One region of the Nonomuraea sp. NPDC050328 genome, then DNA from elsewhere that is predicted to be linked to it. Evidence: riboswitches for the same ligand, from Rfam matches in the RefSeq annotation. Region 1 holds a riboswitch; the other holds the start of a gene.

Region 1 (5,491 bases):
TCCGACAGCCGCAAGGGCCTGACCGCGGCGCAGCGCCGCAAGCTGGCCACCGGCCGCGCGGTCGGCCGGCGCACCGACTCGATGATGTTGCTGCACGTCCCCGACGGCGGCGGCCGGTCCACGCTGGTCAGCCTCCCGCGTGACTCGGCGGTCACCATCCCCGGCAACGGCCGCAACAAGCTCAACGCCGCCTACTCCGACGCGATCAAGGGCGGTGGGCCGCAGTTGCTGGTGCGGACCGTCGAGGGCGCGACCGGGCTGCGGATCGACAACTACATGGAGATCGGTTTCGCCGGGTTCGTCGGCATCGTCGACGCGGTCGGCGGCGTCGAGATCAACGTGAGCGAGAACATCAACGACCCCAAGGCCGGGCTGAAGCTCAAGAAGGGCAAGCAGGTGCTCAGCGGCGGCGAGGCGCTCGGCTACGTGCGCACCCGCTACAACGGCGCGCTGCCCGACTTCGAGCGGACCAAGCGGCAGCGGCAGTTCCTCGGCGCGGTGGTCAAGAAGGCCGCCAGCCCGGGCGTGCTGATCAACCCGTTCACCGCCATCCCGCTGGCCACCGCGGCGACCGACTCGGTCGACGTCTCCGAGGGCACCGGCGCGTTCGACCTGCTCTCGCTCGGCCTGGCCATGGGCGACAGCCCGGTGACCACGGTCGTGCCGTTCGGCGGCGTCGAGCAGGTGGGCGGCGGCGAGGGCGTCAAGTGGGACAGGGAGAAGGCGCTGCGGCTGTTCGACGCGCTGGCCGACGACAAACCGGTGCCGAAGGACCTGCTCAGCGCGGGCTGACGTTGTCCACAGCCTGTGGACCGTACTCTGGACGCATGCCGGAACTACCCGAAGTGGAATCTCTCGTCGAGTTCCTCCGCGACCGGGCCGTCGGCCACACGGTCCTCGGCGTGGACGTCGTCGCCTTCCAGGCGCTGAAGACCTTCGACCCGCCCGTCACGGCGCTGGGCGGGCTGGAGATCACCGGCGTGTCCCGGCACGGGAAGTTCCTCGACCTCGACTGCGACGGCCTGCACCTGGTCATCCACCTGGCGCGGGCCGGCTGGCTGCGCTGGCGTGAGGACCTCTCGGGCGCGAAACCGGTCCGTCCCGGCAAGGGGCCGCTGGCGGTGCGGGTACGGCTGTCGCCGAACGAGCTGGGCCTGGCGCCGGGCTTCGAGCTCACCGAGGCGGGCACGCAGAAACGCCTGGCCGTCTACGTGGTGAAAAATCCGGACGAGGTGCCGGGCGTGGCCGCCCTCGGCCCCGACCCGCTCGACCCCGCCTTCACCGTCCAGGCCCTCCAGCAGATCCTGGGCGGCTCCCGCACCCAGATCAAGGGCCTGCTGCGCGACCAGAAGGTGATCGCCGGCATCGGCAACGCCTACTCCGACGAGGTGCTGCACGCCGCCCGGATGTCGCCCTTCAAGATCGCCTCGTCGCTGACCGAGGCCCAGGTCGCCGACCTGCACGAGGCCATCGTCACCACCCTGCGTGACGCGGTGGAGCGGGCGCACGGCCTGGCGGCCAAGGACCTCAAGGCGGAGAAGAAGTCCGGCCTGCGCGTGCACAACCGGGCGGGCGAGCCCTGCGACGTGTGCGGCGACACCATCCGCGAGGTCTCCTTCGCCGACTCCTCGCTCCAGTACTGCCCCACCTGCCAGACCGGCGGCAAGCCCCTGGCGGACCGGCGGATGAGCAAGTTGCTCAAGTAGCCTGGTGGGCATGACGGTTCCCGAGATTCAGGCCCGCGAGGTGCCTGCCGACGCCTACCTGCTCGACGTGCGTGAGCAGGTCGAATGGGTGGCCGGCCACGCCCCCGCCGCGGTGCACATCCCCCTGGGCGAGTTGCAGATGCGGGTCGAGGAGGTCCCGGCCGACCAGACGCTCTACGTGCTCTGCCGGATCGGCGGGCGCTCCTACAACGCCGCCGCCTGGCTCAACCACATCGGCCGCAAGGCGGTCAACGTCGAAGGCGGCATGCAGGCGTGGGAGGCCGCCGGCCGGGAGATGGTCAGCGAGACCGGGCAATCCCCTTTCGTGGCCTGATGTGACATAATCCGGTCGAAAATTTCAGACCCGCGGGAGCTTGGGGCAACCAGGCTGAGAGGGCGACTACCGCTGTCGCCGACCGCATGAACCTGTCCGGGTAATGCCGGCGTAGGGAGTGTGTGATGGCGCATGTCGCCGATCCCCATGCAGAAGTGCCGCTGACGCTGGACGAGGCGCCCCCGAAGGTCCTGGGGGTGCTCGACCAGAGCGCGTTCTGGGCCAACCTGGGCATGAGCCTGCTCGGGTTCGCCTTCGCGTTGTTCATGATCGACCCGCTGGTCAGCGGCACGCCGCTGAGCGTGCCCGCGGCGATCACCGCCACCGTGGTGGGCAGCCTGATCGGCACCGCCATGGTGGGCCTGGCCGCGGTGCCCGGCGCGCAGACCGGGCGGCCGGCCATGGTGCTGCTGCGCGGGCTGTTCGGGGCCAAGCTGTCGTACGTCCCGACCCTGCTCAACGTCATCCAGATGCTCGGGTGGGGCGCGTTCGAGCTCTGGGTGATCTCCAAGGGGGCCCAGGCGATCTTCGGGACGGCTGTGCCGTACGCGGTGTGGGTGATCGTGGCCGGGGTGCTCACCGTGGTCCTGACGATCTACCCGCTCGGCGCGATCCGGCTGATCCGTCGCGTCGTGACCGCCGGCGTGATCATCTCGACGGTGTGGTTCGCGGTGGTGCTGGTCGGCGAGGCGCCGCCGGTCTCCGGCACGTGGGACGCCTTCGTCCCGGCGGTCGACTTCGTGATCGCGCTGTCCATCTCCTGGGTGCCGGTGGCGGCCGACTTCGCCCGGCACTCGCGCTCCAGCGGCGCGGCCTTCGGCGGCGCGGTGATCGGCTACAGCCTGGCGCAGGTGGCCTGCCTGGTGATCGGCGTCTACGCGGTGGCCATCGCCGGGCACCAGGCGGTGCTGGCCGACTCGACCGCGGTGTTCGCGCCGTTCGTCGCGGCCCCGCTGGGCGCGTTCTTCTTCGGCATCCTGGTGCTGCGCGAGACCGACCAGTCCTTCGCCAACAACTACTCGACCACGATGTCCCTGCAGAACCTGCTGCCCAAGGTGGACCGGCGGATCCTGTCCGTGGCGATCGGCGTGCTGACCATCGGCGTCGCCCTGGTCGTGGACGTCAACTCCTACGGCGCCTTCCTCAGCATCATCGGCGCCGTCTTCGTCCCGATGTTCGCCGTGCTGACCGTCGACTACTTCCTGCTCGGCGGCCGGGCCCGCTGGAACACCGCCGACGACGCGCCGAGCCGCTGGCTCATGGTCGTGCCGTGGGTCCTCGGCTTCGTCACCTGGTGGATGCTGGCCGCGCCGCCGAAGGTGGCGTGGTGGGCGGCGATCTGGAACGGCGCCCGCGAGGCGATCGGCTTCACCCCTCAGCCGTGGATGAGCGCGGCCCTGGGCGCCTTCGTCGTCTCGGCCCTGGTGACCTGGCTCATCGGGCTCGGTTCTCGACGGTGAGCAGATGCCGCTTGGCGGCTGCGCCCCCCGCGTAGCCGCCGTCGTCGGCCACCCGGTGGCACGGCACGATCACGCAGACCGGGTTGGTGCTGAGCGCGTTGCTGATCGCATGGAGCGCCTGGGGCCGCCCGATGCGTTCGGCGAGCTCCGCACGCGTGGTCGTGCTCCCGTACGGCACCGCCGCCACCATCTGCAGCACGGTCCGCGAGAACGGCGTGGCGAGCTGCAGGTCGGCGGTGACGGTGAAGGCGCGCAACCGCCCGGAGAAGTAGGCGTCGAGCTCGCGCCGCACCGGGTCGAGCCGGCGCGCGTCCGGCCCGATCGACCCCCCGGCGGTACGGCTCAGCCGCTCGAAGACGACGTGCTCGTCCTCGTACCCGCAGGAGGCCACGCCCCGCGCGGTCACGGCCAGCACCAGCCGGCCGACCGCGCCGTCGTAGGTGCCGAAGGCGATGTCGGGCGGGCCTTCGCCCCGATAGTCGGGAGAGGTCACTCTAAGCAGTGCGTCCAGGTCTGACATGGTGAGCGCAGCGTATCGGACGGATCGGCCTGCGGAGCGCCCGTGACGTCGGCACTATGGAGAGGTGAGTGGCGACTGGGACGACAGCTTGGCAGAGGCCGTGCTCGCCAGCTCGCCCAACGCCGTGGTGGCGCTCGACCGCGACCAGACCGTGCTGGCCTGGAACCCGGCCGCCGAGCGGCTGTTCGGCTGGAGCGCCGAGGAGCTGGTGGGACGGCGCGCCCCGATCGTGCCGGGCGAGCTGACCGCCGAGCACAACGCGGTGCTGGAGCGGGTGCGGACGGGCGGGCAGGTCTCCCTGCGCACCAAACGCTTCCGGCGCGACGGCACCCTGCTCGACCTGCGGGTGGACACCAGCGCGTTGTGCCAGGGCGCCTCGGTGGTCGGGTACGTGTGCGTCCATCACCTGGTCCGTGACGACATCGCCGCGCGCAGCCGCGGAGCGCGCCGGGCGCAGCTCGTGCGCAAGCTGACCGACGTGGTCGGCGACATCAACGCCGCGCTGGAGCTGCCCGCGGTGCTCGACCGGATCGCCGCCAGCCTGAGCGAGCTGACCGGCGCCGACGCGGGCGGCTTCGTGCTGATCGAGGGCGACCGGCTGCGGCTGGTCTCCTCCCACCGGCTGCCCGAGCACCTCAAGGGCTCGACGGCCGACCTCAACGCCAGCCTGGTCGGCAAGCTGATGCGGACCGGCAAGACCGTGCTCCTGGAGAGCCACCACCTCGACGACCTGATCTGGGCCGAGCTGCCCGGCCTGCACACCATCGCGCTCGGCCTGGCGGCGGTGGGCGGCCGGCCGTACGGCGGGCTGTACGCGCTCTTCGCCGACCGCAAGCCCGGGCATGTCGAGCTGGAGCTGCTGGAACTGCTGGCCGGGCACGCCGGCATCGCGGTGAGCAACGCGGTGGCCTACCAGGACGCGGTGCGCCAGCGGGCGCACGAGCGGGCGGTCTTCGACGCCAGCGCGGACGGCATCGCCGTCCTGGACAGCGCGGGCGGGGTGCTCCAGTGGAACCCGGCGGCCGGGGAGCTGACCGGCTTCACCGCCGAGGCCGTGCTGGGCGGGCCGCCGCCCTTCCCGCTGCCCGAGCCGGGGGAGAAGCTGACCGTGCAGCTCGACACCGGGCGCTGGATGGACATGGTGGCCGCCCGCATCGAGGAGACCGGCGAGGTCGTGGTCGACTTCCGCGACGTGACCGCGGCCAAGGAGCTGGAGGAGGCCAAGGACCTGTTCCTGGCGACCACCAGCCACGAGCTGCGCACCCCGATCACCATCGTGCGCGGCTTCGCCAGCACGCTGGACGCGCGCTGGGACAAGATGACCGACGCCGAACGCCGCAGCGCGGTGCACACGATCGCCGAGCGGGCGCGCTCGCTCGGGCAGCTCATGGACCACCTGCTGCTCGGCGCGCGGGCCGGGGCCGACGAGTTAGCCGTGCGGATCGAGACCTTCGACCTGGCCGAGCGGGTC
Region 2 (5,491 bases), on a different contig from region 1:
CGAAGGCCGGGTCCTCGGCCAGCGAGCGGTGCATCACCTTGAGCGCGACCGTGCGGTCGAGCCGGACGTCCAGCGCCAGGTAGACGCTGGCCATGCCGCCACGGGCGATCCGGGACTCGACGCGGTAGCGCCCGTCGAGTAGCCGCCCGACGAGGGGGTCCGCAGTCGTCGTGTCCACACGCCGAGTTTACGGGCGATTTGCCACCGCGAGGGTTTGACCGCCCGAAACCGATGCTGGATTGACTCTCACGGGGTTAGCGGGGACGAGGCGTGGGCATGGTGCCGCCTCGGGATGCGCCCGGCCAGCCGCGCCTGCCGCCCGGCCTGGACCGCCGCGCGCATGGCCGAGGCCATCAGCTCCGGCCGCTGCGCCCGGGTGACCGCGGTGGCCAGCAGGACGGCGTCGCAGCCCAGTTCCATCGCCAGCGCCGCGTCGCTCGCCGTGCCGATGCCCGCGTCGAGGATCACCGGCACCCCGGCCGCCTCGACGATCAGCTCGATGTTGTGCGGGTTGCGGATGCCGAGCCCGGAGCCGATCGGCGCGCCCAGCGGCATCACCGCCGCGCAGCCCGCCTGCTCCAGCCGCCGGGCCAGCGCCGGGTCGTCCCCGATGTACGGCAGGACCACGAAGCCGTCGGCGACCAGCCGCTCGGCGGCGTCGAAGGTCTCGATCGGGTCGGGCAGCAGCGTGCGCTCGTCGGCGATGACCTCCAGCTTGACCCAGTCGGTGCCCAGCGCCTCGCGCGCCAGCCGCGCGGTCAGCACGGCCTCACCGGCGGTGAAGCAGCCCGCGGTGTTGGGCAGCACCTTGATGTCGCGCTTGCGCAGCACGTCCAGCACCGAGCCGCGGGCGGCCGGGTCGAGCCGCCGCATCGCGACCGTGGTCAGCTCCGTGCCCGAGGCGGCCAGCGCCTGGTCGAGCACCTCCAGCGACGGCGCCCCGCCGGTGCCCATGATCAGCCGGGAGCCGAACCGCTCGCCGGCGATGACCAGCTCGTCCGCCGCGAGGTCCGGCGTGCCCTCAGCCACCCTGCACCGCCGTCAGCACCTCGAGGCGGTCGCCGTCGCCGAGCGCCGTGGACTCCCACGCGCCCCGCCGTACGACCTCGTCGTTGACCGCCGCGGCGACGCCGGTGGTCTGCTCCGTCAGCGTGCGTACGGCTTGCGCCACGGTCGTGCCCTCCGGCACCTCACGCGCGGCGCCGTTGATCGTCACCTTCATCAGAACCTTCCCGGCGAGCACAACGCGGCCAGCTCGCTCTCCTCGCCCTGGATGATCGCGGCGGTGAGCGGGGCGAGCAGCACCCCGCCGCGGTGGTGCCCGGTGGCCAGGGCCAGGCCCGGCTCCGGCGCCGGGCCGATCAGGGGCAGGTTGTCGGGCGTCCCGGGCCGCAGCCCGGCCACGCACTCGACCAGCTCCAGCTCGGTGACGCCCGGCACCAGCTCGCGGGCGTCGCGCAGCAGCTCGTAGACGCCGCCCGCGGTGACGCGGGTGTCGAAGCCCAGCTCCTCCTGCGTCGCGCCGACCACCAGCTCGCCGTCGCCGCGCGGGACGAGGTAGACGGGGTTGCCGTGGACCAGGCCGCGCACGCAGCGGGTGAGCAGCGGCTCGGGGGAGCGCAGGCGCAGGATCTGGCCCTTGACCGGCCGGACCGGGACGTCGTGCAGCGCGCCGCTCCAGGACCCGGCGGCCAGCACGACCCGCTCGGCCTCCAGATCCTCGGGCCCGCCGTCGAGCCCGCCGCCGAAACCGCCGTCGAATCCGCCGTCGAATCCGCTGCCGGGCCCGCCGTCGGATCGCGCCAGCCGTACGCCGTGGACGCGGTCGCCGGAGCGGAGGAGAGCCTCCGCGCGGGCGGCCACGAGCGGCACGGAGAGCCGGGTCAACGCGGCCAGCAGGGCGCGGGTGAGCCGGCGGGGATCGACCCAGGCGTCGCCGCCGGCCAGCAGGCCGCCGCGCACCGAGGGGGCCAGCATGGGCTCCAGCCGCCGGCACTCGCGCCCGGTCAGCCGCTCGACCGGCAGCCCGAGCCCGGCCATGAAGGCGGCCAGCTCGTCGAGCGCGGCCAGGTCGTCGGCGTTGAAGGCGACGTCGAGCGTGCCGTCGGTGCGGTAGTCGAGCAGCGCCGCCCAGTCGGGTTCGCCGAGGTCGGCGGCCAGGTCGGCGGCGAACTCCGGCCAGCGGCGCAGCGAGGCCGAGCCCAGGCGCAGCAGCGCGGTCTCGGTGTAGGCGGTCTCGCTGACCGGGGCCAGCATGCCGGCCGCGGCGTGGGAGGCCCCGGCGCCCGGAGCGGGATCGACGACGGTGACGGGACGCCCGGTGCGGGCCAGCCGCCAGGCGACGGCGAGGCCGGCGACGCCCCCGCCCACGATCACATCCATGTCCGCTCCCTTCGCCGGCATGATCCGGATCAGGTGTCTGCGGTCGAAGGCCGCCAGCCTTCCTCTCAGCCCGGTGCAGCCGGACTCCCGCGCGTCTTGCGGCTCCAGCCTACTAGGGTCGGAGCCGTGAATCATGTCGTGGTGGTCGGCGCGGGCCTGGCCGGGGTACGCAGCGTGGAGGCCCTGAGGGGCCGTGGGTACGAAGGCGGGATCACCTTGCTGGGGCAGGAGCGCCACCGGCCCTACGACCGGCCACCGCTGTCGAAGGCGGTGCTGCTCGGCGAGACGGACCGCACCTACGTGGACGTCGACCTGGAGGCGATGGAGGTGGACTTCCGCCCCGGCGTGGCCGCCAAGGGCCTGCGCGAGGGGGTGGTGGAGACCACCGAGGGCGAGTTGCCCTTCGACGGCCTGGTGATCGCCACCGGCGCCGACCCGATCCGGCTGCCCGGCGACGGGCCGCAGCACGTGCTGCGCACCATCGACGACGCCCTGCTGCTGCGGGCCACCTTCGTGGCCGGGGCGCGGGTGGTCGTCGTCGGCGCGGGCTGGATCGGCGCCGAGGTCGCGACCGCGGCCCGCCGCGCCGGATGCGCGGTGACCGTCGTCGAGGCCGGCCGGGCCCCGCTGGCGCACGCCGTCGCGCCCGAGGTGGGAGAGCGGATCATCCCCTGGTACGACGGCATCGACCTGCGGCTCGGGGCCATGGTGAGCGAGGTGGACGAGGGCGGCGTCCGGCTGACCTCCGGCGAGTTCCTGGACGCCGACGTGGTCGTGGCGGGCATCGGCGTACGGCCGGCCGTCGAATGGCTCGCCGACGCCGACATCGACCTGCACAACGGCGTGGTGACCGACGAGCACCTGCGCACCTCGATGCCCGGCGTGGTCGCGGTCGGCGACTGCGCCGCGTGGTGGTCGCGCCGCTACGGCCGCCGGCTGCGCGTGGAGCACTGGGACACCGCCCTGGGCGCCCCCGAGGTGGCCGCCGCGGCGCTGCTCGGCCAGGACGAGGTCTACGACCCGGTCCCGTACTTCTGGTCGGAGCAGTTCGGGCACATGGTCCAGTTCGCCGGCGACCCGCAGGAGGCGCGGCTGCTCTACCGCGGCGAAGGCGAGCCGAAATGGACCGCGTGCTGGCTGACCAGCGATGATCGCCTCGCCGCGATTCTCACCGTCGACCGGCCGCGCGACCTCGTCCAGGGCCGCCGGATCATCGAAGCGGGACAGCATCTTGACGCGGCGCTGCTGGCGGATTCACAGGTCCCCCTACGAGACTGTGTAGTTTGAGCAAGGACGGCGTGTGGTAGTTGTGGTGTCGTGACGCTCTCTGTTGCACAGATCGACCGGGACACCGAGCAGCTCGTTGACGAGTGGCTCACGCTCCCCGAAGTGGCCAAGCGGCTCGACCTTTCGATCGGCCGCGCCAAGCAGCTCCTCAAGGACCACAAGCTCCTCGGCGTGCGCCGGGGCAGCGGCGGTCCGCAGGTGCCCGCCGTCTTCCTCGACGGCGGCGAAGTGATGAAGGGACTGCCCGGCACGCTCACCGTGCTCCTCGACTCGGGATACGACGACGTCGAGGCTCTGCGCTGGTTGTTCACCCCCGACGACTCGCTCCCCGGCTCGCCCATCGAGGCGATCAGGGCCGGTCGTCACACCGAGGTCAAGCGACGTGCCCAGGCCCTCGCTTTCTGACGCTCGGCTCTACCTCTGCACCGACGGCCGCCGCGACCGCGGTGACCTCGCCGACTTCCTCGACGCCGTGCTCGCCGGCGGCGTCGACATCGTGCAACTCCGGGAAAAAGGCCTGGAAGCACGCGAGGAGCTCGCGCTCCTGGAGGTCTTCCGCGAGGCCTGCGACCGGCACGGCAGGCTCCTGGCGGTGAACGACCGGGCGGACATCGCGTACGCGGCCCGTCCCGACGTGCTCCACCTGGGCCAGGACGACCTGCCCGTGCCCGTCGCGCGCGAGCTGCTCGGCGACGACATCCTCATCGGCCGCTCCACGCACTCCACCGCGGAGGCGTCGGCGGCGGCCGCCGAGGAGGGGGTCGACTACTACTGCTGCGGGCCGATCTGGCCCACACCCACCAAACCCGGACGCCACGCGCCCGGCCCGGAGCTGCTGAGACACGCCGCCGGGCTCGGCGCCGCCCGCCCGTGGTTCGGCATCGGCGGCATCGACCTGGACAACCTCGACGAGGTCCTCTCGTACGGCGTGCGCCGCGTGGTGGTGGTCCGGGCGATCACCGAGGCGGAGGACCCGGGCGCGGCCGCGGCGGAGTTCGCCAAGCGGCTAGCCGCCGCCACCTGACCGACCATCCCTCGTGCCCGGGCCGCAAAGCCCGGGCACGGCTCTTTCCCGCCCGCTTGCCCCGCCCTCGGGCTCAGGTCTTGCGGGAGGCGGCGCGACTTGTCCTGCCCGCGGGCTCAGGTCTTGCGGGAGGTGGCCGCGACCGCCAGTTCGGCCAGCGCCGCCTTGGCCTCGCCGGTGACCGGCGCCTTGTCCAGCACCGCCAGCGACTCCTCCAGGTAGGACCCGATGAGGTCCTCGCACTCCTGCAACGCTCCAGTGTCCTCGATGATCGAGCGGAGCGCCGCGACCCCCGCGGCGTCGAGCTCCGGGTCGCCGAGCAGCCGCCGGATCGTCGCCGCCTCCGCGGCCGAGGCCGCCGCCAGCGCCTTGGCCACCAGCATCGTCCGCTTGCCCTCCCGCAGGTCGTCACCGGCCGGCTTGCCGGTCTCGGCCGGGTCGCCGAAGACGCCGAGGATGTCGTCCCGGAGCTGGAAGGCGATGCCCACCCGGGTGCCGTAGCCGACGCACAGCTCGTCGATCCAGGGCGCGCCGCCGGCGTTGCCCAGCGTCAGGCCGAGCCGCAGCGGCTGCTCCACCGAGTACTTGCCGCTCTTGTAGAGCGCGACGCGCAGCGCGGAGTCGAAGGTGTTCTCGCCGTGCGCCTGCTCCAGCAGGTCGAGGTACTGGCCGCACATCAGCTCGGTGCGCATGTGGTCGTGCACCGGCTGCGCGGCGGCCAGCGCCTCGGGCGGCAGGCCGCTGGTGCGCCACATCTCGCCCGACCAGATGAGCAGCAGGTTGCCCAGCAGGATCGCC

Evidence for each region. A riboswitch is a leader RNA that binds a small molecule or an ion and turns the genes downstream of it on or off. The one in region 1 is predicted to bind thiamine pyrophosphate.
Region 2: another riboswitch for thiamine pyrophosphate. It lies ahead of ACIBG7_RS09790 (FAD-dependent oxidoreductase); the one in region 1 lies ahead of ACIBG7_RS40685 (purine-cytosine permease family protein).

The regions. Positions count from the first base shown of each region.
Region 1 covers NZ_JBITIW010000016.1:150,774-156,264, forward strand. The annotation lists gene ACIBG7_RS40670 (LCP family protein) at 1-792, shown strand, start outside; gene ACIBG7_RS40675 (DNA-formamidopyrimidine glycosylase family protein) at 828-1,706, shown strand; gene ACIBG7_RS40680 (rhodanese-like domain-containing protein) at 1,717-2,040, shown strand; TPP riboswitch at 2,063-2,175, shown strand; gene ACIBG7_RS40685 (purine-cytosine permease family protein) at 2,166-3,500, shown strand; gene ACIBG7_RS40690 (methylated-DNA--[protein]-cysteine S-methyltransferase) at 3,475-3,993, opposite strand; gene ACIBG7_RS40695 (PAS domain S-box protein) at 4,085-5,491, shown strand, end outside.
Region 2 covers NZ_JBITIW010000002.1:781,750-787,240, forward strand. The annotation lists gene pknB (Stk1 family PASTA domain-containing Ser/Thr kinase) at 1-178, opposite strand, end outside; gene ACIBG7_RS09780 (thiazole synthase) at 247-1,029, opposite strand; gene thiS (sulfur carrier protein ThiS) at 1,022-1,222, opposite strand; gene ACIBG7_RS09790 (FAD-dependent oxidoreductase) at 1,222-2,382, opposite strand; TPP riboswitch at 2,372-2,483, opposite strand; gene ACIBG7_RS09795 (NAD(P)/FAD-dependent oxidoreductase) at 2,509-3,669, shown strand; gene ACIBG7_RS09800 (Rv2175c family DNA-binding protein) at 3,700-4,074, shown strand; gene thiE (thiamine phosphate synthase) at 4,052-4,693, shown strand; gene ACIBG7_RS09810 (polyprenyl synthetase family protein) at 4,810-5,491, opposite strand, start outside.